Regions from separate parts of the Caballeronia sp. GAFFF2 genome, predicted to be linked through region 2. Evidence: predicted binding sites of a transcription regulator. Region 2 holds the regulator's gene; the other holds the start of a gene.
What was found. Region 2 encodes LexA, which represses DNA repair genes until DNA is damaged. Its sites were predicted from a motif close to ACTGTATNNNNATACAGT; they were not measured.
Positions count from the first base shown of each region.

Region 1: the regulator LexA is predicted to act here: its motif matches at 12,149-12,166, upstream of dinB (DNA polymerase IV).

Region 1 is NZ_JALQDA010000028.1:37,372-52,716, forward strand. Features, by position in the region: gene NCT04_RS20610 (exodeoxyribonuclease III) at 1-59, opposite strand, end outside; gene NCT04_RS20615 (MFS transporter) at 215-1,468, shown strand; gene NCT04_RS20620 (histidine phosphatase family protein) at 1,572-2,165, shown strand; gene NCT04_RS20625 (NmrA family NAD(P)-binding protein) at 2,175-3,056, opposite strand; gene NCT04_RS20630 (LysR family transcriptional regulator) at 3,179-4,036, shown strand; gene NCT04_RS20635 (DUF3597 domain-containing protein) at 4,262-4,714, shown strand; gene NCT04_RS20640 (hypothetical protein) at 4,795-5,262, opposite strand; gene NCT04_RS20645 (manganese catalase family protein) at 5,703-6,587, shown strand; gene NCT04_RS20650 (DUF378 domain-containing protein) at 6,702-6,956, shown strand; gene NCT04_RS20655 (ABC transporter permease) at 7,017-7,901, opposite strand; gene NCT04_RS20660 (ABC transporter ATP-binding protein) at 7,898-8,722, opposite strand; gene NCT04_RS20665 (ABC transporter substrate-binding protein) at 8,826-9,845, opposite strand; gene NCT04_RS20670 (TauD/TfdA dioxygenase family protein) at 9,872-10,729, opposite strand; gene dinB (DNA polymerase IV) at 10,884-12,050, opposite strand; gene NCT04_RS20680 (ATP-binding protein) at 12,225-13,400, opposite strand; gene NCT04_RS20685 (hypothetical protein) at 13,542-13,907, opposite strand; gene NCT04_RS20690 (transcriptional regulator) at 14,191-14,376, shown strand; gene NCT04_RS20695 (response regulator transcription factor) at 14,384-15,067, opposite strand; gene NCT04_RS20700 (sensor histidine kinase) at 15,173-15,345, opposite strand, start outside.
Region 2 is NZ_JALQDA010000010.1:29,308-44,652, reverse strand. Features, by position in the region: gene cysT (sulfate ABC transporter permease subunit CysT) at 1-806, opposite strand, end outside; gene NCT04_RS07545 (sulfate ABC transporter substrate-binding protein) at 945-1,979, opposite strand; gene lexA (transcriptional repressor LexA) at 2,249-2,926, shown strand; gene NCT04_RS07535 (hypothetical protein) at 3,094-3,420, shown strand; gene NCT04_RS07530 (DUF2939 domain-containing protein) at 3,579-4,196, shown strand; gene NCT04_RS07525 (universal stress protein) at 4,354-4,863, opposite strand; gene nodI (nodulation factor ABC transporter ATP-binding protein NodI) at 5,168-6,118, shown strand; gene NCT04_RS07515 (ABC transporter permease) at 6,204-6,980, shown strand; gene gnd (phosphogluconate dehydrogenase (NAD(+)-dependent, decarboxylating)) at 7,026-8,006, opposite strand; gene tkt (transketolase) at 8,012-10,108, opposite strand; gene NCT04_RS07500 (NADP(H)-dependent aldo-keto reductase) at 10,484-11,536, opposite strand; gene NCT04_RS07495 (DHA2 family efflux MFS transporter permease subunit) at 11,740-13,176, shown strand; gene NCT04_RS07490 (hypothetical protein) at 13,302-13,499, shown strand; gene NCT04_RS07485 (hypothetical protein) at 13,746-14,087, shown strand; gene NCT04_RS07480 (hypothetical protein) at 14,092-14,427, shown strand; gene NCT04_RS07475 (lytic transglycosylase domain-containing protein) at 14,498-14,971, shown strand; gene NCT04_RS07470 (hypothetical protein) at 15,006-15,345, opposite strand, start outside.

The DNA.
Region 1 (15,345 bases), on a different contig from region 2:
CCGAGCAGGGCGGACAGGCGCGGGCGGATGCCGTTGATGTTGAAACTCGCGATCTTCACTCGGCGTTCTCCATCGGTCGTGGACTCGTGGCGCGTTCATCGTAACGCGCCCAGGGCCGTTGCACGATGCATGCCGCGTCGTCGTGGCCAAGCGCATCGCCATGAAATCTGCGACATTCACGGGAACTCGACTTCACTCTCCTGTCCGCATCCACATGTCCGCTACTGTTCCGCCGCACGCCGATGGCTCGCTGCACTGGCAACGCAATCTCTACGTCTGCGTGTTCGGTTCGTTCACCACCATCATGGCGATGACGCTCCTCCTGCCCTTTTTGCCGCTTTACGTGCAGCAGTTAGGCGCGGCCTCCGTGGAGAGCGCGGTGCAATGGTCGGGCGTCGCGTTCGGCGCGACCTTTCTGGCGGCGGGTCTCGTCGCGCCTTTGTGGGGGCGTCTTGCCGACCGATATGGCCGCAAGCCGATTTTGATCCGCGCGAGTCTCGGCATGGCGATCACCATGTCGCTGCTCGGTGTCGTGCAGACGGTCTGGCAACTGGTGGCGATCCGCTTTCTCGCGGGACTCGTCGGCGGCTATGCGAGCGGCGCCATCGTGATGATCGCGACGCAGACGCCACGGCACCGCACCGCGTGGGCGCTCGGCACGCACGCGTCGGGAATGATGGCGGGCAATCTCGTCGGCCCGCTCGTGGGCGGGCTGCTGCCTGGGCTGATCGGCATCCGTTCGACCTTCTTTCTTGCAGGCGGCCTCATTTTCTGCTCGTTCATCATGACGACGCTCTTCGTGAAGGAAGAGCGCCGTGTGCCCGATGGCGCGAAGGGTTCGCCGGGCCGCGCGCGCAGCAGCGGCTGGCGCGACGTGCCGAAGCTTACGCCCGTCATCGCGATGCTCGCGAGCGCCATGCTGCTGATGTTCGCCAACATGTCGATCGAACCGATCATCACCGTGTACGTGTCGCAACTGGTGCAGGACCAGAAGAACGTGACGCTGGTCGCGGGCCTCGTGATGTCCGCCGCCGCGCTGGGTAGCGTGCTCGCCGCGCCTCGCGTTGGGCGGCTGGCGGACCGCATCGGCGCGACGAAGGTGATCGTCGCGTGTCTCGGATTATGCGGCGTGCTGCTGATTCCGCAGATCTTCGTCACGACCGGCACGCAGCTCGTCGTGCTGCGCTTTCTAATGGGGCTTGCGCTCGGCGGTCTTTTGCCCGCCATCACTAGCGTGGTGCGTCATAGCGTGCCGGACAGCGCGGCGGGTTATATCCTCGGCTATGCGACTTCGGCCCAATACATCGGACAGGTAACGGGGCCGCTCGCGGGCGGCTTCATCGCGGCGCACGTGGGCATGCATTCGGTGTTCGCGATGACGAGCGTGTTGATGTTCATGGGGGCGGGGTTTAATGCGTGGGTGTTTTTGCGCAGGAACGGCAGCACGAGCTCGGATGCCGCGCCGTGATAGTCATGCGGCACCTCCTTTTACACCGCCTCTGACAAACGCTCCCATAACCCTTACCATGCAAGCCACGCCGCGCGTGTGCGCGAACCACTCTCCCCACATCATGGCCGATTCCAAACCCCACGACAGCATGCATATCTGGCTGATCCGGCATGGCGAAACCGAATGGAGCAAGTCGGGCCAGCACACCGGTTCGACCGATATCCCCTTGACCGACGAAGGCCGCAAGCAGGCATCGGCGCTCGCACCCGTGCTCGCCGCCCAGTCGTTCGATCTCGTGCTCACGAGTCCAATGAGCCGCGCGCGGGAGACCTGCAAGCTCGCGGGTCTCGGCGATCAAGCCGAGGTCGAGCCGTCGCTGCACGAATGGGACTACGGCATCTACGAAGGCAGGAAGACCGTCGATATCCGCCAGGAGATTCCCGACTGGTCGGTCTGGACTTCCCCCATGCCCCAAGGCGAGATTGCCGCCGATATCGGACGCCGCGCGCAATCCGTGATCGACCGGCTGACTGGCTCCGGCAAGACGCATATCGCCATCTTTTCGCACGCGCACTTTCTGCGCGTGCTCGCGGCGCAGTGGGTCACCGGCACGGCCACGTTCGGCGCGCATCTCGTGCTCGATACCGCGTCGATGAGCGTGCTCGGCTTCGAGCGCGACACCCGCGCGATCATCAAGTGGAATCTGCGCGCCTGAACCGTCCGCTCAAGCGTCGAGCCAGCCGCTCGCCGTCTCCCGCGCAAAGTCGCGATACGACCGCGGCGGCCTCTGCAACAGCGCGCTCAGGCGCTCGATGTGCGCGGCCGTTGCCACCGCGCCTTCCCGCTGATAGCGCCGCATCATGAGTTGCATGTCGTACGCGAGCCATTCGGGCGCCGCCTTGAGGCTTGCCTGCAAAGGAGCGAGGTCGTCGCCGGCGTAACGGATGGGGCGCTGCAAGGCTTCGGTCCAGATAGCCGCGACGCTCGTCCCAGTGATCGCCTCCAGTCCGACGAGGTCGTACGTTTCGGCGGGCAGCGCGTCGGTTGCGTGTTCGCGTCTGAGCAATTCGCGCGCGGCCGCCTCACCGATATCGCGCACATCGACCATCGAAATCCCCTTATCGCCGATAGGCATGCCGAAGATTCCCGCGTTCAGCAGCGGCTCTTTCTGGCGCACGTCGTTCTGCATGAAATACGCCGGACGCAGCACGGTGACGGGCAGCGCCTCACGCTCGATCATGCGCTCCACGGTGTGCTTGCTCGTGAAGTGCGGCACATCCGCATATTCGTCGCCCTTGAATACCGACAAATAGACGATGCCCTTCACGCCCGCCTCGCGTGCAAGGCTCAAAGCCTGCAGGGCCTGCGTGAGTTCGTCGGCAGCGTTCGGCGCGAGCAGGAACAGCGTGTCGATATCGGCGAGCGCCGCTGCAAACGAAGAGAGGCCGCTCAGATCGCCCTGCACTGGCTTGACGTGCGCCGGAAACTTCGCGTCCGCGGGCTTGCGCGTCAGCGCCCTCACCTCGACGCCGCCATCCAGCCGCGCGAGTTGTTCGATGACCTGCGTGCCGATCACGCCCGTGCTTCCTGTAACGAGAATAGCCATGTTGATTCTCCAGTTTTCGAGTTGATCGGGCCGTCAAGAGGCCCGGTGTTGATACGATAGGCGTTCCGCTTTCGAGTCGGAAGCCCTGAAAACAAGACGCCCCGTCTCACGGATGGAACGCTATGAATCTGATCGCTCTCGCCGATTTCAACGCCGTCGCCCAACATGGCGGTTTCGCGGCCGCCGCGCGCAAGCTCGACCGGCCAAAAGCCACGCTCTCGCGGCGTGTCGCCGAACTCGAACAGGAGCTCGGCGTGCGGCTGATCGAGCGCGGCTCGGGCACGTTGCGGCTCACGGAGGACGGTCAGGCGCTGCATCAGGGAACGCACGGACTGCTCGCGGATATCGCCGATCTCGGCGAATCGATCGCCTCGCGCGCACCCGTGCCACGCGGCAAGCTGCGCGTAAGCGGGCCCGTCGTGTTCACGCATGCGGTGCTTGCGCGTGTGGCTGCCCGGTTCGCGCTTGCTTATCCCGAAGTCGAACTTGAGCTCGTAGCCGAGGACCGTCTGGTCGATCCCGTGCAAGACGCTTATGACCTCGTGATACGCGTGAATCCGGCGGCCGACGTACTACTCATGGGCCGTCAGATTGCGATCGACCGGCGCGTGCTGGTTGCTGCGCCTTCGCTTATCGACAGCGATGAACTTCCCGCGTCGCTGCCTGCGATCACGCTTTCCACCGCAAACGACACGCCTTGGCAAATTCGTACCGCCAATGGCAAGTCACGCACCATCGAAGCACGGACGGTGTTGCGTATGTCGTCGCTCTTATTGATACGCGAAGCCGTGCTGGATGGTGCGGGCGCCGCGCTTCTGCCTGGGTTGCTCGTTGCGCCGGATGTGGCTGCGGGCAGGCTGGTCGCGTTGGGGGAGGATGCGGGTCCGGCCGTCGCGATCTGGGCGCTATATAGCTCACGTCGTTTGTTGAGTGCGAAGGTGCGGGCTTTTCTGGATGTGCTCGGAAAGCCGGAGTGCTGAACGTAGGCTGTTTGAGCGTCATGTCCGTCGCGTCGATGGCTGCAAGTGGGCGGGCGATCGAGATTGGCATCGACAACCACCATTCGAGACTATCTGTCCGATGGTTCGCTCACCATGACGTACGAGTCTGTCGGAAGCAGGCTTGCTTTATGCGTCCTCGTCCGACGGCCGGTGAAGAAATAACAGGCTTCATCGCAAAACACCAATGAAACCAACGGAGGAACCATGAGCATTTTTTCAAGCATCCTGAACAAGATTTTCCCGCACGATCATCCGGCCGCGAGCGCATCCGGCGCCGCTACTCCGCCCGCTTCACCGGGCGCAGCGCCGGCGACACCGACGGCATCGGGCACGCCGACGAGCACGCCCGTAGGCACGGCAAGCGCCGAACCCGCGCGCCCGCCGGTCACGCCGATGCCCGAAGTGGATGTCGAAGCAATCCTCACGCAGAAGCAGCAGCAAAGCGGTGCGACCCTGAACTGGCGCACTTCGATTGTCGACTTGCTTAAGTTGCTCGATCTCGACAGCAGCCTGGATGCGCGCAAGTCGCTAGCCGCCGAGTTGCACTACACCGGCAACACCGACGATTCCGCGTCCATGAACATCTGGCTTCATAAGCAAGTCATGAAGAAGCTGGCGGAGAACGGAGGCAAGGTGCCGGCGGACTTGCAAGACTGACCATGCTCTAATCGTCGCGGCGTTGCCCTGGCGTCGCGACTCATTTGGTATGACGCATCACGGACCGCACCTCACATCCTTTAGCGCGATCGCCCCATGCGCGCCAACGCCACCATGGCAAACCCCGCACCCAGTGCCACGTAAGTCGATGCCAAGGCGCGCTTGCTCAAACGGGCTTCGTATCCCGGCGTGAAGCGTTTAGGGACGACATGGTAATCCACGACATAAGCAGTGACTGACGTTGCAATCGCGGCAGCAACGACATCACGCGGACGCGCACGCGAAGTGCACAGCGTTTCGAATAGCACGCCCCAAAAAACCGCGCTGCCCAGATGGATGCCAGAACCGACGGCGGTAAATTGAACGCTGGGCGCCTCCTCCTTTGGCGCCTGATCGGGCCAGACGCAATGCGCGACAGCGTTCATCGCCGAATAAGGACGATGCCCGGATTTCGACGCGCCTGCCGCTGCGACGAGCGCCGACGCCACACCCGCGCTTGCGCCGGAGAACATCGCGCGCGATAAGGTTTCAATTAATCTGGAATGCATACTTTCCTTTGAGCTTTGAGAGTCGTTAGCCCAGAGCAAAGGCTATTCCGCGTGCCGTAAGTTCCGGTCACAACCGGGTCGCGGCACACCGATTGCGAACGTCCAGATACTTCTCGGGCGATCGGTGCTTCTCGCTGAACGCTGAAGGAAAAAGCTGCATGACGGATTCAATGGCACGGCGGTTGCTGTAGTACCCACAAGCCGACGCCTTGCCAGTCCACGCGGCTGCATGAACTCGGTTCCCCATTCAACGACTCAATTCGGCCCTGTCCCCGGCCGTTCAGCCAGCGCGAACCATGCGCTGAGGCTCGCAGCAAGATGACCGCAAGTGACGCAACAACGTCCTCTCGGTCGCCGCGAGATCAACAACTCATCTAAAACCGAATGCGTGCGCTCGTCCGCTGCAGGACGGCGCTCGCTGTTACAAAGGAGTGGCTGATATGTTCGTTCACAATAAGCGTCTGCAATACACCGTCCGCGTAGCTGCGCCGAATCCTGGTCTTGCCAATCTTCTGCTAGAGCAGTTCGGCGGGCCGCAAGGCGAACTGGCGGCGGCATGCCGTTACTTCACGCAAGCTGTATCGGAAGACGATCCGGGCCGCAAGGACCTGCTGTTCGATATCGCCACCGAAGAACTGAGCCATCTGGAAATCATCGGCTCGATCGTGGCCATGCTCAACAAGGGCGCAAAGGGCCAACTCGCCGAAGCCGTGCAGACCGAAGCCGAGCTGTATCGCTCGATGACCGGTCACGGTAACGACTCGCACACGACCGCTCTGCTCTATGGCGGCGGACCGGCGCTTACGAACTCGGCCGGTGTGCCTTGGACCGCAGCTTATATCGATACGATCGGCGAACCGACTGCCGACCTGCGCTCGAATATCGCGGCGGAAGCACGTGCGAAGATCGTCTATGAACGCCTTATCAACGTGACCGACGATCCGGGCATCAAGGAAGCGCTCGGCTTTTTGATGACGCGTGAAATCGCGCATCAGAAGTCCTTCGAAAAGGCGCTGCATTCCATTCAGCCGAATTTCCCGCAAGGCAAGCTGCCCGGTCAGCCGGAATTCACGAGCGTGTACTTCAATATGTCGAAGGGCGATGACGCGCGCGGTTCGTGGAATGAAGGCGGCGACTGGAAGTTCGTCGAAGATCCGCAACCCGCAGTCGATGGCGGCGATGGCACGGCCACCGTCGGCGTATCGAAGGAAGAGGTGGATGCGTTGCAGGCAATGGCTACGCGTACCGCATCGGACCCGTCGAGCGACCCGACCACCGGCGCCGATCTCGGCTCCGGCATGGCAACGGCCGCAACCTCGAACTAAGCTGCATTAAGTAGTAACCTCCGGTTCTGCGGCTAATGCGGTGCGGAACCGGAACGAAAAGAGCCGCTCGATTGCGGCTCTTTTTTCCCTCGTAATTCATTAGGATCACCAAAAATGTCTACTGTTTCATCGAAAGGAACCGTTCGCGTTCACCGTAGCCCGATCGATTGGGTCGCTGGCGCGCTTGTCATCATCGGTGCGTTGAATTGGGGGCTGGTTGGACTGCTGCAGCTCGATCTCGTGGCGGCGATCTTCGGCGTGGCCTCGCCGCTATCGCGGATCGTCTATGTGCTGGTTGGCATCGCCGGAATTTATATGCTGGTGCGCGCCTTCATGCCGGCACGCGAGCATGGATTGGCCAAGCTTTAAAGACAAATCGGCCCCGCTGGCTGCGCCATGCGGGGCCGACATTCAAATGCACGAATCCGATTAATTTTGCACGCCCCAGCGGCGCACGGTGACACGCTCGACCGTATCGAACACGAGATGCTCGACAGCAAGACCGATCACGATCACCGCTGCAAGTCCCGCGAAAACGCGATCCGTGTAAAGCTCGTTGCGATTCTGAAAGATGTACCAGCCAAGCCCGCCCTTTCCTGAACTCGCGCCGAAGACAAGCTCCGCTGCAATCAAGGTCCGCCACGCGAATGCCCAGCCCACTCGCAAGCCGGCAAGAATCGACGGCAACGCGGCAGGCACGAGAATCAGCACCACATGACGCAAGCCCGTCAGCCCGTAATTGCGGCCTGTCATGCGCAAGGTCGAAGGCACCGCCTGAAAACCCGAATAGGTGTTGAGCGCGAGCGGCCACAAGACCGAATGCACCAGCACGAACAACAAGCTGCCCGTGCCAAGGCCGAACCACAACAACGCCAGCGGTAACAGCGCGATGGACGGCAACGGATTGAACATTGCCGTGAGCATCGACAAGATATCCCGGCCAATGCGCGTCGAGACCGCAAGCGACGTCAAGACGAACGCGAGCGCCGCGCCGAGCAAATAACCGCGCAACAGCACCGATATTGAAATGGCAACCTTGTCGATGAGCTCGCCCGAGATGATCCCCTGCACGAACGCAACGGCCGTTGCGCTGAACGTCGGCAGTAAAAGATCGTTATCGACGAAGCGCGCGGCGATTTCCCAAATGCCGATGAGCACCAGCGCAATCAGCGTCTTGCGCAGCCACGACGTGTCCGCTATCCGCCGCGCAAGCGGCAGTTTGACTTCGCTTTGATACTGAATGTCCGCGGGCGCGGCAGGCTCCACTTCATATTCCGGGCGTACCGGCGGTGCGGCGAGATGCGGCGTGCTCATTGCACGGCCTCCTCTTCGAACAGCAAGCGATGAATGCGCGCGACGCTCTGCTGAAACTCCCCGCGACCCAGACTCTCCTGCGTATATTGATGGCTATTCAGTTCGGCGCGCACGCGTCCCGGATGCGGCGTCAGTAACAAGATGCGATTGCCGACGATCAACGCCTCTTCGATCGAATGCGTGACGAACATGAGTGTGAAGCGCTCATCGCTCCACAGACGCAGCAACTCTTCCTGCATGCGGCGGCGCGTAAGTGCATCGAGTGCGGCGAAGGGCTCGTCCATCAGCAGAATGCGCGGCTGCATGGCAAGCGCGCGTGCAATCGCCACACGTTGCTTCATGCCGCCCGAGAGCGTATGGGGATAGGCATCCGCGAAACGCGCCAAACCTACCTTGTCGAGATAATGGAGCGCGCGTTCCCGCGCCTCGGCGCGACTGAGCTTGCGCGCAACACGCAGCGGAAACGCGACGTTTTGCAGCACCGTCTTCCACGGCGGCAACTGATCGAATTCCTGGAACACGACGATACGATCCGCGCCCGGCCCCTTCACGCGCTCACCGGCTATTTCGATACTGCCCGACACCGGTTCGATAAAGCCCGCGACGGCCTTCAGCAAGGTGGATTTGCCGCAGCCCGAAGGGCCGAGCAGCACGAAGCGGTCGGCGCCGTAGACGTCGAAGCTGACATCGTGCGTGGCCCGCACGAGCCTTTCGGGCGTGCGGTATTCGAGAGAAACGTTTCTGGCCGACAGCAGCTTGCCGCTCGTCCCGGCTTCGGGCTGGGGGTCGCGCGGATAAATGGCTTGGGGATTCGCCGCCATGATCTTATGCCTGAATGCAATCCTCAAGCATAGTCAGGGCGGCACGTTCGCCTAACCAATCTTTGCGAATATGGAAAGCAGTCAGCGCGATATCAACTCGATATCAACTGCCGCCGCGCGTCACGGGATCGTCGAAAAAGTAGTCTTGCCACGATTTGGGATCGTTCTTGATCGCGCCCACGCGATGCATGAACTGCGCAAGCGGAAAGGTGTTCTGCGGCTGGACCTTGAACTGCACAGCAGGGTCCTTGATGACCTTGAGGAGCAGATCACGGTCGAGCTTCGCGTTGTTCACGCGCAGATAGATGTCGGCCGCCTTCTCGGGATTGGCGGTGACAAAGCGCGCCGCATCGTTGAGGCCATCGACGAAAGCGCGATACGTCTTCGGGTTCTCATTGCGGAACTTCTCCGTTGCATAAAGCACGGTGGCCGAACTCGGCCCACCCAGCACGTCATACGAGTTGAGCACGATATGCGCTTTCGGATTGCCCGCGAGTTCCTGCTGCTGGAACGGCGGATTGCCAAAGTGCGCGTTGATTTCCGTGCCGCCCGCGATGATGGCCGCCGCCGCGTCCGGATGCGGCACCGCTTGCGTGAGCTTGTCGAGGCGATCGTACTGCTTGTCGCCCCATTGCTTGGCCGATGCGAATTGCAGAATGCGCGACTGCACCGAGACGCCTACGGCCGGCACCGCTATTCGATCTTTATCGCTGAAATCGGCGATGGTCTTCACGCGTGGATCGTTCGATACGAGGTAATACGGCAGATTGCCAAGCGACGCCACGCCCTTCACGTTCTGCTTGCCGTGCGTGCGATCCCAGATCGTGAGCAACGGACCGACGCCTGCCGCCGCGATATCCACGGAGCCGGACAACAACGCGTCGTTGATGCTCGCGCCACCCGAGAGCTTGGCCCAATCGACCTTGATATCGACGCCTTGCTTCTTGCCTTCCTGCTCGATGAACTTCTGATCGCGCGCCACGTTGAGCAGCAGATAAACCACGCCGAATTGCTCGGCCACGCGCAACGTGCCTTCCGCCTGCGCGGTCGCCGAACAGCCCAACGAGACGACGAGCGCGGCGGCGAGCGCGCGCAACGAACGCTTCCCGAAACGAGAATGCATGTGAGAAAACCCCGTGAAATAAGCGCTCAGAACGGCGCGTCGCCTTCAATGGTCGTGCGATACAGCTTGCGGCGTTCGTCGTCGGACGTGCCGGCGGCCAAGTGCATGACCGAGCGGTTGTCCCAGAACACCATGTCGTGATCGCGCCACTCGTGGCGGTAAAGAAACTCCGGCTTCACGCTATGCGCGAAGATTTCGTCGAGGAGCGCGCGGCTCTCGTCTTCCGGCATGTCGATGATGCGCGTGGTGAAGTGCTCGCTCACGAAAAGCGCGCGACGCCCGTTCTCCGGATGCGTCCGCACAATGGGATGCACCACCGGTTTGACCTGCGCGATTTGCTCGGGCGTCAGGTTCGGGCGCCACGGACTGCGTTTCTGCAACTCGGCGTATTTGGCAAGATAGGTATGCTCCGCGCGGCGTCCTTCGACTGCGCGACGCAGATGCTCGGGCAACGTATCCCACGCAAGATGCTGATTCGAAAACAGCGTATCGCCGCCAACTTTCGGCAACTCCTGCGCATGCAGCAGTGAGCCGAGACTCGGCGTTTCCTTGTACGAGAGGTCCGAGTGCCAGAAGTGCCCGGCATCGCCGAGACCGATCGGCTTGCCGTTTTCGAGCACGTTGGAAACGATCAGCACTTCCGGATGCCCGGCGAGCGCGAACTGCTTGAGCACGTGAATTTGCAGCGGCCCGAAGCGCTTGCTGAACGTGACCTGCTGTTCCGGCGTGATGCGCTGGTCGCGAAACACGAGCACGTGATGATCGAGATGCGCGCGATGAATGCGCGCGAAATCGGCTTGCGAGAGCGGCTTGCTCAGATCGAGCCCGATGACCTCGGCGCCGAGCGGCGCGTCGAAGGCGCGAATTTGAATGGATTCGTCGATGGATCGATCGGCGGCTTGGGTCGAACTTTCGAGGGTCGGTGCGAGGATCGTCACGATGTTCTTGAACGGCGCAAAGACAGCCAATCTACTTCGTCGCAGCCGTGCCGCCAACGAACGATCCGCGATTTGCTTATTCCCTTTGGCGCTTAACGCCTCAGTCGAACGGCAGTTCCACTTGAATCGGTTCGATGAAGCCGCCGTCCTCTCCGCGCACGCTCAACGCGCTCACGCGCACGCCGAGCAACCGCAGCCGTCGATCCAGCGTAATGCGCTTCACGCATTCGGTAGCGGCGCGGCGAATCTCGACAGGGTCGTCGGTGGAAACGGGAATGGTCAGATCACGCGTGAGCGTGCGGAAGTCGTCGAAACGCAGCTTGATGCCGACCGTGCGGCCTACGTAACCTTTGCGCTGTAGGTCGTCGGCGACTTTCTTGCACAGCCCCGTGAACGCCTCGGAGAGCTTCGCGCGGTCGTTCTTCGGATGCAGATCGCGCTCGAACGTGGTCTCACGGCTCATCGACTTCGGCTGCGAACTCACGACCACGGGCCGATCGTCCTGTCCCTGCGCGATACGCGCGAGCCATGCGGCGTAAGTGCCGCCAAAATGCGTCTGCAGAAATCCCAGGTCGGCGGCGGCAATGTCACCCACCGTCTCGATACCGAGCGCCGCCAGCCTTTCGCTCGCCTTGGGCCCGATGCCATTCACCTTGCGCGCCGCGAGCGGCCAGATGCGTGTGGGGAGATCGTCCATCGTCAGGATGGTCAGGCCGTCGGGCTTGTCGAGCTCCGAGCCGATCTTCGCCAGCAGCTTGTTCGGCGCGATGCAGATCGAGCACGTAAGCCCGGTGGCTTCGTGCACCGCGTCCTTCATGCGCCGGCCGATGCTCGCGGAATCGCCCGTCATGTCCGTCACGTCGATATAAATCTCGTCGATGCCGCGATTCTCTATCTGCGACGTGAACGCCGCGACGGCTGTCTTGAAGAGCCGCGAGTAATGGCGATACGACTCGAAATCCGTGGGCAGAAGAATGGCGTCGGGCGCGAGTTGCGCGGCCTTCATCATGCCCATGGCCGAGAACACGCCGAACTTGCGCGCTTCGTAAGTGGAGGTGGTGACGACACCGCGCCCCGCGTAGTCACGCAGTTTTCTGAAGCGGCGTGTGCCATCGGCCAGCGTCTCGGGAATGGCATTGCGTCCGCCGCCGACCACCACCGGCTGACCGCGCAGTTCGGGATAGCGCAGCAATTCGACGGAGGCGAAGAACGCATCCATGTCCAGATGCGCGATACGGCGAGGCGTGGGCGTGGCGGGCGTGTCCATTGCCTAGAACGGACGCGTGCCGACAAGGCCGGAAGACGACGACGTGCGAAGGACGTGGCTAAACATGCGCGGGCGCGAAGAACGCGGAAAATGCGCATACTGTACATTCATACAGTGATTCGCGCTAGTCTGCCTTATGTCCCTAGCGGCGCTCGGCGCAAATCCGCAGCCCGGTCAGCCAAGAATGCTTAAATTGCGAATCAGGTAGTCATTGAACATCGGCACGGTGAACGCGATATCACCATGGGACGGACTGTAGATCATGCCTTTGTTAATGATCTGCGCGCGGCGAGGACCGAGACTCTGCGGGGTTTCGCCGAGCGCGTCCGCAACGTCGGACGAACGATAAGGGCCACTGCCTAATTTCGCCATGGCAATGACGTATTCGCGTTCCTTGGGCGTCAGGCGATCGAAGCGAACTTTGAAGAACCCTTCGTCCAGACGCTTGAGCGTTGTCGACTCGGCGCGCCTTGCGTCGCGTACGGTAATCGTGTCGCCGACGGCGAGATTCCAGGACTGATGGCCCCACTCCTGCAGAAAGTAGGGATAGCCTCTCGTCTTGAGGAAAATCTCTTTCAGAGCAGCATCGTCGATACCGGCGCCTTCGTCGTTCACTGGTTGACGGATCGCTGCCTTGGCATCGTCCTCAGGCAGAGCACCGACCTCCGGGTAGTGAAACAGCCGCTCCGCATACGATTTGGCTTGTCCCGACAGGGCCGCGACCTGTGGCAAGCCGGCGCCGAAAAACAGCACGGGCAAGCGCGCCTGGTTGATCTTGTGCAATGACACGATGAGAGCGGCTAAGTCTTTTTCGCTTAGGTACTGGACTTCATCGATCAGGAGCGTCCAGGCTTTACCGGCAGCTTTAGCGGCCTCGCCGATACGCACGAACAGTTCTGGAAGATCATTCTCGAGGTCGCCGCTGTCCGCGACTCCTACTTCGGGATCCACCGCGATCGAGACATCGCCATATTCCAACTTGAATGCGGAGGCAAACGACCTCAACGCTCGCAGCGCGTCGTAAGTCTTCGCCTTGGCATTCGCGGCGACGGACAGTTTTCGAAGCACTTGATGCATGCGTGGCAGCAGTTGCTCACCCAACGATTTGTTCTCGGGCGCCTCGATCATGGAAGTGACGTGGCCACGCTGATTAGCGAGCGCTTCGACTGCGTTGAGCAGCACGGTCTTGCCTACGCCGCGTAAGCCCAGGAACATTTGCGAACGGCTGGGCTTACAGAGCACCGCGCGTTCAATGGCGATACGTGCGTCCTCGATGATTGCTTCGCGCCCAGCGAGTTCGGGCGGCTGGCTACCGGCACCGGGCGCAAATGGGTTCCGAACCGGATCCATGACTATGACTCTATAACAATATATAGCGTAGTATATCTCGACTACCTTATACTTTCCTATAATTCGCTAGATAGAGCACGTGGCGCTAGCGGCCTGCGGTTGGCGGCGCGACCGCCCTCACGACTCGCGTACGTTAATCGTCTACTCCGGAACCCGCTTCTCCGCCAACGCCCGGCGGCAATCCTCCAGAATGGGCCGCACCACGCCCGAATTGAAGTTGAGGTCTTCGCTGTCCAAAATCTCTTCGACCGCTTCGCGCGCCCAGTCGGATTCGAGGATGGCGCAATGTCGCGCGGCAAGATCGCGTGCAATGGCAGAGAGTTTGGCGATAGCAAGCCAGTCGGCTTCGCGCTGATGCCGGTCGAGCCACTTGCGCGCGGCTTCGACATGAAATGACGGCGCGGGCCAGTCGCCGTTGAGATAGTACGCACCGAGGCTGCCGCACGTCAGCCAGCAAAGCAGTTCGACACGGTCGCGGGCACTGAGAGTACGAGGCACTTCGTTCATGGCGGCGTTCACGAGAGACGTTCGACTGAAAGGGCAAACGCGCTGCTGTACATCCATCCTTGTGTGAAACCTGTGTGAAAGAAGATACCACGCGATGGTGCGACGCGGCAGCCCATTCGCGTGCGCTGGCGTACATGTTTCGCAGGCTCAACTCTGTGCTGGCGACTGCATGTGCGAGCCATCATTCAACGCTAATTCGCGCGCCTTATTCTGGTTTCCATCGACGAGCCATACTGAATACCGAACGCAGGCCGTCGCCAACCGTCCGCCTAAGGAGCGCATCATGTTCGAACGTCTTTCCAGATTCTTTTCCGCCACCGACGACCATTCGCACGACGACTACTTTGCCTCGTCGGGCGATCACGCCGAACTCGAACGCCGCATGCGTCAGGTCGAGGAAAGCGACCACGCGTACAGCATGACCTTCTGCGGATCGATCCCCCGTCGCCCCGACGACCCTTACGCGTGACACGCCCTCACTTCGCTTCGTCGCGTCCCGCCTGCCCCAGCATCACGGTCCAGCCGAGGCCGCGCACGTTGCGGATCACCGCTGCGCCGAACTTTTTGCGCACCGAATGGATGATCACGTCGACAGCGTTGCTTTCGACTTCCTTGCCCCAGCCGTAAAGCCGGTCTTCGAGTTGATCGCGCGAAAAGATGGTGCCGGGCCGCTCCATGAGTGCGTGCATCAGCGCGAATTCCTTCGCCGACAGCACGCCGGATGTCTCGCCACACGTAAGCGTGCGCTGGTCGAGGTTGAGATTGATCGATTCGTCGCCGAGACGCGAGGTGGCATAACCCGCCTTTCTGCGCAGCACCGCGCGGATGCGGGCCAGCAGTTCGGGCGTGTCGAAGGGCTTGAGGAGGTAGTCGTCCGCGCCGAGGTCGAGCCCTTGCACGCGCGTGTCGAGGTCGTCGCGAGCCGTGAGGATCAGCACGGGCGTCGCGTTGCCCGCCGTGCGCGCGCCACGCAACACTTCGAGGCCGGACATGCCGGGCAAGCCGAGATCGAGCAGTACTACCGTGTATTCGGCGGCGTCCATGGCCTCGCGGCCCGCCTGGCCGTCGCGCACCCAGTCCACGGCGTAATCGACGTCCTTGAGGGCGCGCATCAGGCTGGTGCCGATCTGTACGTCGTCTTCGATCAGTAGGATTCGCATGTTGAGTCCGCACACCGCATTGACGCGACCAAGCTGACGCGGTCATCACCCACGCGCAGCACGCGATCCCATTGTAATAGGCACAAAACAGCGCGGCCATTCCTTTTAAGCGGCGGCTGTCGCGGCGTTTGCCTCGGTAGCCACGCCGCTTTCCTCGACCGGAAAGCCAATCGAAGCGACGATGCCCGACCGCCCGTCATCGCGATTCTGAAGTGACACAGCGCCACCGTAGCGCTGCGCGATCGCCTTCACGATAGACAAGCCGAGCCCGCTACCCT
Region 2 (15,345 bases):
TGCAGCGTGTTGATGAGGAGCAGCATGAGAAAGGACACGCACAGCATCACGACGGCGATGGCCGTCGCGCCGGCATAGTCGTACTGTTCGAGCTTGGTGATGATGAGCAGCGACGTGATCTCCGATTTCATCGGTACATTGCCCGCGATGAAGATGACCGAACCGTATTCGCCGAGCGCGCGCGCGAACGCAAGCGCGAAACCGGTCAGAAGCGCGGGAAAGAGCGCCGGCAACACGACGCGGCGAAACGTCAGCCAGCGCGTGGCGCCGAGACATGCGGCGGCTTCTTCCTGCTCGCGCTCGAAGTCTTCGAGCACCGGCTGCACCGTGCGCACGACGAACGGCAAGCCGATGAACGTCAGCGCCACGAGCACGCCGAGCGGCGTGAACGCCACCTTGATGCCGAGCGGCGCGAGATACTGCCCGATCCAGCCGTTGCTCGCGTACACGGCGGCAAGCGAAATGCCGGCAACGGAGGTCGGCAGCGCAAACGGCAGATCGACGATGGCATCGACGACACGCTTGAACGGGAACGTGTAACGCACGAGCACCCATGCGACCAGGAAGCCGAAGATCGCGTTGATGACCGCCCCGCCGAGCGCCGCCGTGAACGTGAGCCGATACGACGCCAGCACACGCGGCCCGGTGACGGCGCGAACGAACTGCGCCCAGTCGAGCGTCGCGGTCTTGGCGAAGGTCGCCGCAAGCGGAATCAGCACCACGAGGCTCAGGTAAGCCACCGTGATGCCGATCGTCAGCCCGAAGCCGGGTAACGCACTCGGCTTTCGGAAAGTGAACGTTGTCATCTTTGCTTCATCCTTGATCGTCCTGCCTTCGGCGCCGGGGGATAAGCGCACTGTTTTTTTGTCTCGTCATGCGCGGCCGTCTTTGCGGCCGCTTTCATTGCGACTCGAGCGCCTCGCGGCGCCCGGTCTCTTGCCTGCTTACTGCGGCTGATAGATCGAATCGAACACGCCGCCGTCCGCGAAGTGCGTCTTCTGCGCTTTGGTCCAGCCACCGAAGGTGTCGTCGATGGTGTAGAGCTTGAGCTTGGGGAACTGCTTGGTCAGCTCGGCGGGCACCTTGTCCGAACGCGGACGATAGAAATTGCGCGCCGCGATCTGCTGGCCTTCGTCGCTATACAGATACTTCAGATACGCTTCGGCCAGCTTGCGCGTGCCGTGCTTGTCGACGACCTTGTCCACCACCGCCACCGGCGGCTCGGCCAGAATGCTCACCGAAGGAACCACGATCTGGAACTTCTCCGGACCGAATTCCTTGAGCGACAGGAACGCCTCGTTTTCCCATGCGATCAGCACGTCGCCCTGACCGCGCTGCACGAAGCTGGTGGTCGCGCCGCGTGCGCCGGAATCGAGCACGCCTGCGTTCTTGTAGAGCTTGGTCACGAACTCCTTCGCGGTCTCTTCGTTGCCGCCGGGCTTGTGTTGCGCATACGCCCACGCCGCCAAATAGTTCCAGCGCGCGCCGCCCGAGGTCTTCGGGTTCGGCGTGACGATCGACACGCCCGGCTTGGTGAGATCGTCCCAGTCCTTGATGCCCTTCGGGTTGCCCTTGCGCACTAGAAACACAATGGTCGACGTGTACGGCGATGCATTGTCCGGCAGACGCTTCTGCCAGTCCGTCCCGACGATGCCCTTGGAGGCGAGCGCGTCGATGTCGTAAGCAAGCGCAAGCGTCACGACGTCTGCCTGAAGCCCGTCTAGAACCGCGCGCGCCTGGCCGCCGGAACCGCCATGAGATTGCTTGAAGGTGACCGTTTCGCCGGTGTCCGCCTTCCACTTCTTCGCAAAGGCCTGGTTGAAGTCCTGATACAACTCGCGCGTCGGATCGTACGAGACGTTCAGAAACGACGTGTCCGCGTGCGCGGTGGCCGAGATTCCGAAACTCGCCGCCGTGATCGCCAGCGCGGCAAAGAGTTGTTTCGCGCCGCCCTTCAATCCAGCCCTGATGCTATGCATTCCCCGTTCTCCGTCTTATCGAATTGACGGAATCAGTCTAAAGGCGAGCTTATATGATTAGAAATAATTGTTTCTCACTTTTTTAGATGCAAAAGTGCTAAAGCAAGGTTTTTCGCAGTCCGAGCGACAAATAGCGACTGTTTGAGCGCGTTGCAGCCTTGTCAGTAAAGGATCTGGCGACGAACTTCAAGTAAAGCTTGAAAAGCTCGAAATACTGTATAAAAATACAGTTATCTGTCCATCCATACAGTGCGCCGAGGCTCCAGCAAGTGACCAAACCCTCAAAACTTACCGCGCGACAGCAGCAAGTGTTCGAGCTCATCCAGCGAGCCATCGACCGCACGGGCTTTCCGCCCACGCGTGCCGAAATTGCTGCCGAGCTTGGCTTCAGCTCCGCGAACTCCGCCGAGGAACATCTGCGGGCACTGGCGCGCAAGGGCGTGATCGAACTCGCGGCGGGTTCGTCGCGTGGCATCCGCCTGTTGGGAGGCTCCGCGCGCATCGACCGTTCGGACGATCTTCCGCATCAGTTCACCTTGCCGCATCAGAGCATCATGCAGTTGTCGCTTCCGCTGGTCGGGCGCGTTGCGGCGGGCAGCCCCATCCTTGCGCAGGAGCATATTTCGCAACACTACGCGTGCGACCCTGCGTTCTTTTCGGGCAAGCCCGACTATTTGCTGAAGGTGCGCGGCTTGTCCATGCGCGACGCGGGCATTCTCGACGGCGACCTGCTTGCCGTACAGAAGCGCAATGAAGCGAAAGACGGGCAGATCGTGGTCGCGCGTATTGGCGACGATGTCACGGTGAAGCGCTGGAAGCGCCGGCCAGATGGCGTGGAATTGGTCGCGGAGAATCCCGACTACGAAAACATCTTCGTGCGCTCCGGCAGCGGCGACTTCGCGCTGGAAGGAATCGCGGTCGGGCTCATCCGCTCCGGCGAGTTCTAACGCACGACTCGAGCGCGCGGCGCGTCAACACCGCCGCCCGCTTCGCCTCCTCGCCCTCGCGCGACGCGGCACGTTTCAAAAATTACAAGCATGACGGCCACCGCTCGCGGCGTGCCGCGGTGCGTCCTATCGTCTGTCGTCTGTCGTCCGCCGTCTGGAGAGTCATCATGGAACGTTTCGCCCGTTTGCTGCCCTTTCGTCAGTTTGGCCGTCTGCGTCATTTGCGCTCGCTGATCTCATGCGCCGTGGCGCGGCCTGAAGCGGCGCCCGATCTCTTCGACGAGATGCCCGCGTTGCCGTCGCGTCAACCCGCCTTCGCCCGTGTGTCGCTCAATAGCGCGGTGCATGCGGAATCGGAACAGCGCGCGCCGGTGCGGGTGTATCGCAGTGAGTCGCGGGTAATCATGGTCGGCAATATCGGCGAGGTGTCGCGCATGATCGACCGGTGTATCGACGAGGAACGCGCCGGCGTTAGCAGCGGCATTCTGGCCTGAGCGCGGTAGAGCGTTTGCCGAGTGAATTTGAGTTATGTGTAATGCAGGCAGTCCGCAATCTATCGGCTGCAAGGAATGAAGCTCGGGATATATCCGGCGTGAACATGGTCAATCGTTCTTTCATGTCACCCATGTCACGCCGGGGGTCGTTCCTTCGCATGTCCCGCACTACGCGTTATCTCGTCGTCACGCTCGTCATTCTCTTCATCGTTGCAGGGTTAAGCCTTGTCTATGCGTCGCCCTATATTGCACTGAACCGCGTCAAGCACGCGGCCGATGCACGCGATGCACAGACCGTCAACGAATACGTCGACTTCCCCGCACTGCGTGAAAGTCTCAAAGAGCAAGTCGGAGCACTGCTGACGCGGCGCGTCGATATCCAGAAGAGCGGCAATCCGCTCGCGATCATCGGTGCAATGATCGGCGCGGCGCTCGTAGGGCCGCTGGTGGATTGCTACGCTACGCCCGAAGGCGTCGCCGCGATTTTGAATGGCATTCCGCCGCGGGGAGATCCAGGCGAGCATCCACCCGCTGTCGTGCCACCGGTTCGAGACGGTCAGGCGGCGGCGAGTTCACCGCCTTCGGAAGCGGCATCGAGCATGGTTGCGACTCAAGAACCGCCGCGACAACCACCGCAGACCACGGCCGGATATCGCAGCTTCGATACGTTCGTGGTGACCTACCAGCACGGTGCCGGCGATGCGCGGTACTCCGCGATCTTTCATCGGTACCGGTTGATAACGTGGAAGCTGGTTGCGGTTGATTTGAACGGGTGAATTCGTTGTTGGACAACCATTAACGTGCCGGTAAGCGCTTCATGGATTTCTTGCGGCGTTAAGCGTGCGCTGCCGTCACGCAAGGAGACGACAACTAGCGGATAGCGCAAAACAGCACTGGCCCGACGCAGGCCAGCCTCATCGCGCAAACCTATCCTCAAACACTTACTTCGGCCCGGTCCGGCTTCGCCGCATAAGCCGCCTCATCTTCCGCTTCGGCCGACTCACCTGCCTGACAAACCGCAACCAATATGCTGCATGACACGCGATCGAGCAGCGGTGTGTTGCCCGCGCCCATCCACCAGCGCGCGAGACCGCTGCGGCATCGATGGCCGACCACGACCAGATCGACCTTGAGACTTTCCGCCAGCGTGGCGATTTCATCGATCGGATGCCCGAATGCGAAATGGCCCTGCGCCTGCAAGCCGCGTTCGCGCAGCCACTCCACGCCTTCTTGCAGGATGTCGCGTGCGGCATCCTCGAACCGTCCGCATGCCATGTCGGTCAGAAGACCGGCGCTTTGCGCAATGCTCGAACGCATATCCACCACCGCCAGCACGTGCGTCTCCGCGTTCAAGGCAAGCGCGAGATTCGCGCCCTGACGCAACGCCTTGCGGCCCTCTCTGGAGCCGTCGTAGCACAACAGGATTTTTCGATAGCCTGACATCATGATCTCCCTGCCGCGTAGCCGATGGTGTCGGCAAATCGAGTGCGGCGCATCTTCATCATGGTAGGTCGCCTCATGCGTGGCAACGATGGAAAACGCTTACATGGCAACAAGCGCTAGCGCACACCGTGCCAGAGGCCTGAGCGCCTTGCCGGACAAGCGCGCGGCGCCATTTGCCAAAACAACAGGAAGACGCGATGCACGCTTCGATCACAGGAACGATGCATGCGCTTGCATGCAAAGCGCCGCGCTGGTGCATTGGATTACACTAGCCGGCTGAGTTTTCTCCTCGCAGGACCGCCGCATGACCGACATAAATCACCGAGCTGGCGCGAACTCGAACGCGGCGCCAGCGATCGAATTCAGCGAAGTCAGAAAACATTACGGCGAGCGAAGTGTCGTCGATGGCTTGTCGTTCGACGTTCAGCCTGGCGAGTGCTTCGGCCTGCTCGGCCCGAACGGCGCGGGCAAGACGACGACGCTCAAGATGCTGCTCGGCATTACATCGCCCGACAGCGGTACGATCCGTCTCGTCGGCGAACCCGTGCCAGCGCGCGCACGCTTCGCGCGGCAACGCGTGGGCGTCGTGCCGCAATTCGACAACCTCGATCCCGACTTCACCGTGCGCGAAAACCTGCTCGTCTTCGGCCGCTATTTCGGCTTGGCAGGCGCGCGCATGGAAGCCATCGTGCCTTCGTTGCTCGAATTCGCGCGCCTCGAAAGCAAGGCCCAAGCGCGCGTCGGCGAACTGTCGGGCGGCATGCGGCGGCGGTTGACGCTCGCGCGCGCCCTCGTCAACGATCCCGACGTGCTCGTGATGGACGAACCCACCACCGGTCTCGATCCGCAAGCGCGCCATCTGATCTGGGAACGCCTGCGCTCGTTGCTTTCGCGCGGTAAAACCATTCTGCTCACGACGCACTTCATGGAAGAGGCCGAACGCCTGTGCGACCGGCTTTGCGTGATCGAGGAAGGCCGCAAGCTCGCGGAAGGAAGGCCGCGCGAGTTGATCGAATCGGTGATCGGTTCGGACGTCATCGAAATCTACGGACCCGATCCGCAGGCGCTGGCCGCCGAACTGGAACCGTTCGTCGCGCGCACGGAGATCAGCGGCGAAACGCTTTTCTGCTATGTCGACGACCCGCAGCCCGTGCATGCGCGCGTGAAGGGCCGGACGGACGTGCGCTATCTGCATCGTCCGGCGAATCTCGAAGATGTTTTTCTGCGCCTGACCGGGCGCGAGATGGTGGACTAATCAAGCGATGGACACTTTCGATCGATCAGGCGCAAGCATCGAGAAAACACGCGTGCGAGCCAAACACGCCGATACGCTCTCGCCCATGAGCAACGCGCTTCCCGCCAACGCGAGCAACTGGATGTCGGTATGGCGGCGCAATTATCTGGTGTGGAAGAAGCTCGCCATTGCATCGATGATCGGCAATCTCGCCGATCCGATGATCTATCTCTTCGGGCTAGGCCTCGGTCTCGGCTTGATGGTCGGACATGTCGACGGCGTGTCGTATATCGCGTTTCTCGCGGCGGGCACGGTGGCGTCGAGTGTGATGATGTCCGCGAGTTTCGAGGCCATGTATTCCGGTTTCTCGCGCATGCACGTGCAGCGTACGTGGGAAGCGATCATGCATACGCCGCTCACGCTCGGCGATATCGTTCTCGGCGAAGTGATCTGGTCCGCGAGCAAATCGGTCTTGTCGGGCGTGGCGATCATGCTGGTGGCGGGCGCGCTCGGCTATGCGAGTTTTCCGTCGATGCTGCTCGCGCTGCCCATCATCGTGCTTACGGGACTCGCATTCGCGAGCACGGCGATGATCGTCACAGCCATCGCGCCGAGCTACGACTTCTTCATGTTCTATCAGACGCTCGCGCTCACGCCCATGCTCTTGCTCTCCGGCGTGTTTTTTCCGGTCGCGCAATTGCCTGCTTTTGCGCAGCATGTGACGCAGGCGCTGCCGCTTTATCACGCGGTCGAGTTGATCCGCGCCGCCATGCTCGGCCGGCCCGTGCACGGACTCGCGTTGCATCTCGCGGTACTTGCGGCGTATTCGGTTGTGCCGTTCTTCCTGTGCGCGTGGCTGTTTCGCCGCCGCATGATGAAATAAAGGGCGATGAATCATCGCCCTTTATCCCGACAGACAACCACGGATTTACTTCACGCCGAACTCTTTGTGGCCGCCGAAGCCGAAGCGCATTGCCGAAAGCATGCGCTCGGGGAAGGCTTCGGCATCGCGCGACCGGAAGCGCGTATAAAGCGCCGCTGACAACACTTGCGCCGGCACCGCTTCCTCGATGGCCGCTTCGATCGTCCAGCGCCCTTCGCCGCTATCGGCCACTTCGGTCGAGTAGCGTTCAAGCGAACCATCGCCCGCAAGCGCGCCCGCGGTCAGATCGAGCAGCCACGACGACACCACGCTGCCACGCCGCCAGACTTCCGCGACATCGGCCAGATCGAGCGTGTAGCGCTCGTTTTCCGGCAATTCGGTCGATTCCTTGTGCTTCAGAATATGGAAGCCCTCGGCATACGCCTGCATCAATCCGTACTCGATGCCGTTGTGCACCATCTTCACGAAATGTCCCGAACCGACCGGTCCGCAATGCATGTAGCCGTTCTCGACACGCGCATCGCGTCCGTCGCGGCCGGGCGTCAAGGGAATGTCGCCGCGTCCCGGCGCAAGGGTCGCGAGAATCGGATCGATACGGTTCACCACCGCGTCATCGCCGCCGATCATCATGCAGTAACCGCGCTCCAAGCCCCAGATGCCGCCTGACGTGCCGACATCGACGTAATGCAGGCCCTGCGCTTTCAGCTCGGCGGCGCGGCGGATATCGTCCTTGTAGAAGCTGTTGCCGCCGTCGATGATCACGTCGTCCGGGCTCAGAATCTGCCGGAGATCGTTAAGCGTGTCCTCCGTGATCTTGCCGGCGGGCAGCATGAGCCAGACGACGCGCGGCGTGGCAAGTTTTGCGACCAGATCGCCGAGATCCTTCGCGCCGGTCGCGCCTTCGCTCGCGAGTGCGTCGGTTGCTTGCGGACTGTGGTCGTAGACGACGCATTGATGCCCGTCGCGCATCAGGCGGCGTCCGATGTTGCCGCCCATGCGCCCCAGTCCCACGATGCCAATCTGCATGTCCGTTACTCCTTGCCGTTGTGTTTGACGCGTTCGATCTGCTTTTTCGCTTCCTCGTAGACGCGTTCCGGCGTAAAGCCGAATTTGGCCTGAAGCGCCTTCAACGGTGCGGACGCACCGAACGTATGCATGGCGAGCACGGTGCCGAGCCGGCCGACGTAGCGGTCCCAGCCGAGCGTGCCGGCCTGTTCGACCGCAACGCGAGCATTCACCGCATTCGGCAACACCGATTCCTTGTAGGCTTCGTCCTGTTTCTCGAAGAGGTCCCACGAAGGCATCGATACGACGCGCGCCGCGATGCCTTCGGCCTTCAGCTTCTCGTAGACGCCCACGCACAGCGCGACTTCGCTGCCGGTGGCAAGCAACAGCACTTCGGGCGTCTTGCCGCCTTCGGTGTCGGCAAGCACGTAAGCGCCGCGCCGCACGCCTTCAGCCGACGCGTATTTCTTGCGATCGAAGGTCGGCAGCGGTTGACGCGTCAGCACGATACACGACGGCTCCTTGTGATACGACAGCGCGACGCGCCATGCTTCGCCGACTTCGTTGGCATCGGCGGGACGCAGCGTGGTGAGGCCCGGCACGCCGCGCAACGAAGCGAGTTGCTCGATCGGCTGGTGCGTCGGTCCGTCCTCGCCCACGCCGATGGAATCGTGCGTGAACACGTAGACCACCGGCAGTTCCATGATCGCGGAGAGGCGGATCGGCGGCTTCATGTAGTCGCTGAAAATCAGGAACGTCGATGCATACGGCCGCATGTTGGACAGCGCGAGTCCATTGGCAACCGAGCCCATGCCGTGCTCGCGAATGCCGAAGTGCAGATTGCGGCCGTCGTAGCTCTTTGCCTCGAAACTGCCCGCGCCGTCGAACTTCAGATTCGTTTTCGTCGATGGCGACAAGTCCGCCGCGCCGCCGATCAGCCAGGGAATGGACTGCGCGATGGCGTTCAGCACCTTGCCCGACGACTCGCGTGTGGCGATTCCCTTTTCGTCCGGCTCGAAGGTCGGAATGCTCTTTTCCCAGCCTTCCGGCAGCTTCGCTTCGAGCATCAGCGTGAGTTGCTTCGCGAGATCCGGATAGTCCTTGCCGTAGGAATCGAACTGCTTCTTCCAGGCTTCGTGCGCCGCCTTGCCGCGCGCGCCCATGCCGTCGGCGAAATGTTGCACTACGCCGTCGGGCACGAGGAACTGCGCGTCTTCCGGCCAGCCGTACGCGCGCTTCGCAGCCTTGATCTCATCGGCGCCGAGCGGTTCGCCGTGCGCGGCCGCCGTGTCCTGCTTGTTCGGCGCGCCCCAGCCGATGATGCTCTTCACCACGATCAGGGTCGGCTTGTCGGTGGTCGCCTTCGCCTTGTTGATGGCCGCTTCGAGCGCGGCGGCGTCGTTGGCGTCGTCGACGTGCAGCGTGTTCCAGTTGTAGCCGTGAAAGCGCGCTTCGACGTCGTCGCTATACGCGAGGTCGGTGTGTCCTTCGATCGTGATGCGGTTGCTGTCGTAGATCCAGATGAGGTTCGACAGCTTCAGGTGCCCCGCGATCGATGCCGCTTCGTGCGAGATTCCTTCCATCATGTCGCCGTCGCCGCAAAGCGCGTAGACACGGTAATCGAATAGCGGCGAATCGCTTTTGTTGAAGTGCGCTTCTTTCCAGCGCGCGGCCATCGCCATGCCGACGCTGTTGCCGAGACCCTGACCGAGCGGACCTGTCGTGGTTTCGACACCGGTCGTCATGCGGTATTCCGGGTGGCCCGGCGTCTTGCTGTCGAGCTGACGAAAATTCTTGATATCGTCGATCGAGATGGCCGGCTTGCCGGTTGGCTTGCCGAACTCGTCGACTTCCTTCACGCCGGACAGATGCAGCAGCGAATAGAGCAGCATCGACGCGTGCCCGACCGACAGCACGAAGCGGTCGCGATTCGGCCAGAGCGGCGCGTCGGGATCGTAGCGAAGATGGTTCTGCCACAGGTGAAACGCGACTGGCGCGAGCGCCATCGGCGTGCCGGGGTGACCCGAATTGGCTTTCTGCACGGCGTCCATCGACAGCGTGCGGATGGTATTGATCGTGAGCGTGTCAAGATCGGCGGAAGACTTCGGCGTTGCTTGAGACATGAGCGACGACTCCTTTGCTAAGGGCGCGCTGTGGCTGAGGGCGCCGCAGCGGGCAACCAGGACCATCGAGCAAGTGTAGTGCCTTACAGCCGGCACTGCATCGCAAGTGACACGTGGGGCGCGCCGTCGCCCTTATCTGGCGGTGATGCCGGGGCGCGGACAAGCGGCGGCGTTACGGCAGGATACGGACGCAATGCATCCTTGAAGCTTTGCAAAAGTAAGGCAAGGGCTAAGTAAGCGAAGCGCGCATCGCCGATATTGCGTGCGCGCGAACGGTCAATCGTGACACATCCGCGCGCAGGCCATCAGGTTTCGCGCCAAGGCCTTGTTCGCAAACGGTTTAAGGCGCGGCAAAGGCGTGACCGGAAGGACGGTTCAAGGCGCCGGGTTAGGCTGACGTTCATGAAGCGCTTCGATCTCGGCGATGATTTCGTCGGAAAGTTCGACGTTCACGCTGTCGATGTTTTCCTTCAGCTGTGCCATCGACGTCGCACCGATCAGCGTGCTCGTCGTGAACGGACGGCTGTTGACGAACGCCAGCGACAACTGCGCGGGCGTCAAACCGTGGCGCTTCGCCAGTTCGACATAGGAAGTGACGGCAGCGATTGCCTGCGGCTTGCTGTAACGCTGAAAGCGCTCGAATAGCGTGATGCGCGCGCCGGCCGGGCGCGCACCGCCTTCGTATTTGCCCGAGAGCCAGCCGAAGGCCATCGGCGAATAAGCAAGCAGGCCCACGCCTTCCTTGTGCGTGAATTCGGAGAGCCCGAGTTCGTACACGCGGTTCACGAGACTGTACGGATTCTGAATGCTGACGACGCGCGGCAAGCCCGCCTTTTCCGACGCGCGCAAGAATTGCGCGACGCCCCACGGCGTTTCGTTGGACAGCCCGATATGACGAATCTTGCCGGCCTTGACGAGTTCGCCGAGCGCGGCGAGCGTTTCCTCGATCGGCACCGTGTATTCATCGTCGATATACGGATAGTTCGGGCGGCCGAAGGTCATCGTGCTGCGGTCGGGCCAATGCAGCTGATACAAATCGATGTAATCCGTTTGCAGGCGCGCGAGGCTGCTGTCGACGGCTTCGACGATATTCTTGCGGTCGAACTGGTTGCCCGCGCCGCGGATGTGCCGCGGATTGTGCGGCTGGCGCGCGGGCCCGGCGATCTTGGTGGCAAGCACGATATCGGCGCGCTTGCCGCCGTTCCTCGCGAGCCACGTACCGATGTACTCCTCAGTGCGGCCTTGCGTTTCAGGGCGCGGCGGGACCGGATACATTTCGGCGGCATCGATCAGATTCACGCCTTGAGCGAGCGCGTAGTCGATCTGTTCATGCGCCTCGCTCTCGGTGTTCTGCTCGCCCCAGGTCATGGTGCCAAGCCCGATCAGACTCACGTCGACACCCGAATCTCCCAGCTTCCGATACTTCATTGCGTTCCCTCTTGTTGCCATTGTGTTGGCGTTGCGTTGGCGTCCTGTCGGCCTTTCGTCGGCGATGCAGTCGAACGGCGGGCCGCAACCGCAAAAATTACCATAGCCGTGCGAGATCTGCTGTCGTGGCTAAAATAGCGGGCCGCGTCACGGCTTTGCAGCGCATCCGAACCTACCCATTTTGCACAAGGAAGTCTCAGCCGATGCCCTCTCCCGCTGCTCAAACTGACAACGAACGCGCGCAGCGAGGCTCATCGCTCATCATTACGCTGGTCGCGGCCACGTTTTTCATGGAGAACCTCGACGGCACGATCATCGCGACCGCGCTGCCGCAGATGGCGCATTCGTTCAACGTGCATCCGGCCGAGATGAGTCTCGGCATCACCGCGTATCTGCTGACGCTCGCGGTGTTCATCCCGATTTCCGGCTGGGCCGCCGACCGCTTCGGTTTGCGCACGGTGTTCGGCAGCGCGATCGCCGTTTTCACGGCCGCTTCCGTGCTGTGCGCGACGACTTCGACCCTGCCCGCGTTCGCGGCGGCGCGCGTCTTGCAGGGCATCGGCGGCGCGATGATGGTGCCGGTCGGACGCCTGGCCGTGCTGCGCGCCACGCCGAAGAACGACCTCATGCGCGCCATCGCCATCATCACCTGGCCGGGGCTCGTCGCGCCGGTGATCGGACCGCCGCTCGGCGGCTTCATCACCACGTATTCGTCGTGGCGCTGGATCTTCTATCTCAATGTGCCGCTCGGCATCATCGGTTTCTTGCTCACGTTGCGCTTCATCGACAACGTGCGCGCGGATGCGAAGCGCCGCTTCGACCTCGTCGGCTTCGCGCTGTGCGGAATCGCCTGCACGACGCTGCTCTATGCGATGGAGCTGATCGGCCGCAACGAGACGTCGTGGCGCTACGCCGGCGTGCTCGTGATCGTCGGCGTGGTGGCGAGCGTCGCGTCGTGGTGGCATTTGCGGCGCGCGGCGCATCCGGTCGTCGATCTGTCGGCGCTCAAGGTAAGGACCTTTGCCGTGGCGATGGGCGGCGGGTCGCTGCTTCGCATCGCCATCAGCGCGGCGCCGTTTTTACTACCGCTGATGTTTCAGGTCGGCTTCGGGCTGAACGCCTTCGAATCCGGCCTGCTCACGCTCGCAGTGTTCGCGGGCAATCTTTCGATGAAGCTCATCACCACGCCCGTGATGCGGCGCTTCGGCTTCCGGCCGGTGCTGATCGTCAACGGCGTGATCGCCGCGCTTTCGCTTGCCGTGATGAGCTTGCTCACGGCATCGACGCCGACGTTCGTGATCGTCGCCGTGCTGTTCGCGAGCGGCTTGTCGCGCTCCTTGCAGTTCACGGCGCTCAATACGCTGAGTTTCGCGGATGTGCCGAAATCGCAGATGAGCGCGGCATCGGCGTTATCGAGCACGCTCTTTCAGATGACGATGGGCGTGGGCGTCGCGGTCGGCGCCATTGCCCTGCGCTTTGCCGAATGGCTGCATGGGCACGACGCGCAGTCCATCGCGACGGAAGATTTCAGCGTGGCATTTCTGATCGTCGGGCTGGTGGGATTGATCGGCGTGGTGGATCTGTTCAGCCTCAAGCGCGATGCGGGAGCGCTCGTGTCGGGGCATAAGGGGAAGGTTTGACGGATTCGTCCTGTGTTGGGTTTCGGAGCGACGCCGTCGAGATCAAGGCCGCGTTTTTTGCGGTGATCTCCTGAGCGACCTTTGCCTAGCCTCAAGTTTCGCTCCGACGCGCCGTAATCCGCGTTATGAACACGCACAGTCTCGACTCCATCGCCGCTCTCAGCGAAGCCGTAGCCGTCATCCGTCACGCGCGCGGGCTGAAGAATCCGAACGACCTGCCCACCGGCACGCCTGAATGGAAAGCCGCGAGCGATGCCTTCGCCGACGACTTCGTTCGCGCGCTCGACGGCGAACCGAGCGTGCGCGCCTGGTGGTGTTTCTGATCTTCCGATCGTCGATGCAAGCCGGCGCGTTGGACGCTGTTTCCCGCGCGAATCCGGCAATTCCTACGAGCCTCTTTTCCGAAATTCCGGTTTCCCGAGTCAAGTCTTCCTAAATCGCTCAACGTTTGCGCCTGGCTATCAAGACCACCGGCCCCCACGCCGAAAACTTGCATATCACCATGATCCTTTCGGGAGCCGCCTGTGAAGTGGGCCGTTTCTTTTCTATCTATCGTCGTTGTCAGTTCCTTGACCGGCTGCGCGCCGCTGCCGGCCGCCAATCCGGTCGCGCAGACCGATAAGCCGCCGGTCGCCACGGGCATCATCAGTTTCGAGATTCCCGCCGATGCCCTCGGCGCCCGCGATGCGCAGCTCAGCGCAATCCTCACCAAAGCCGGCTCGCTTGCAGCCGCGCAGAAGCAGCCGACCACCATTCTCGTCACCGCGCTCGCGCAGGATTTGCCCTATATCAATCAGGCGATCTGGAAAGGCGTGCCGGCGAAACGCACCGTCCGGCTGAGCCTCGAGAACCGCACCGCCGGCGCGCGCGAGCCGTACAGCGTGTCGATCAAACCAACGCAAGGAGGCTGACATCATGCGACGCACTCTCTTGGTCATCGGCGGCTTGCTGGTTTTTTCGACCGCATCCGCCGGTCCGCTCGATGTCAGCGCGCCCGGCGTACAAACCTTGGCCGCGCTCATGCCCGGCTCGCCACGCGTGTATCCGCCGCTGCCGACGCTCGCCATGCTGCCGCCTTCGACCGGCGACGACGAACTTCCCGCCAAGCCATCCGCGAAAAAGAGCAGAAAGGCGCGCCTGGTCGCGGATTGCCGATGCGACGGTCCCGAACCGCGTCTCGTGGTATCGGGCGAATCGCGCAGTTATATGAAAGACATCGAACAGCGGCTGGACGCCGCGTTGATCCGCTGAACGCCAGCAGGGGCGGACAACAAACGCCTATCGACCGCTTCGTATAAGACCAACACGGGAGCCACGATTCATGTTTCCACCAGCGATAGCCGCCACGCGGCTTGCCCTCGCCGCCTGCGCCGCGCTCGGATTGTCGCTTGCATCCGGCGCTGTGCACGCCGATGACTGTTTCGAACTGGCGGGCGCGTATCAGGGCGTCAATCCGCTCGTGCTGCGCGCGGTTGCCTGGCGCGAGTCGAAACGCGACGCCAGCGCGATCAACCGCAACGCCAACGGTTCCATCGATGTCGGCCAGTTGCAGATCAATTCGATTCATTTTCCCGACCTGGCGCGCCAGGGCATTCCGCACCGCGCGCTCGCCGATCCGTGCGTAAACGTGTTCGTCGCGGCATGGCTGCTCAAGCAAAAGATGGTCAAGTACGGCAACACGTGGCGCGCGATTGGCGCTTATCACTCGGAATCGCCGAAACATCGCGATGCCTATGCGCGAAGCATCCAAAGCATTCTCGTGAGCTGGGGCGAATTGCAGCCGGCGATGCCCTGAGGCTTCGGCATCGACGATTCAGCGCCTTAGCGCCTTAGCGTTTGAGCCAGTCGAGCCAGCCAAGCGCGATCGCCGCGTTGACGATCACACCGGCCGTGGCCGCGATTGCCGCGATCATCGTCCAGAAGGCCGAACGGCGCGATGCCTGCGCGGATTCGCGGGCGAGTTGCGCGGCGTCGTTGGCCGAATTGACGGATGCGAACATCGCGCGAAACTGCTCGTCCTGATGCGCGACCTCCTTGCCGCGCAACCACGCGCGCTTGGATGCGGCTTCGGGGTCGCTCGTGGCGGCATCGTCGAGATCGGCGCGGACGGACGCTTCGCCCGCGGCGTCGTAGCGGCGAAAGCGTGCTTCGCGGGTGCTGCCGTGGTCT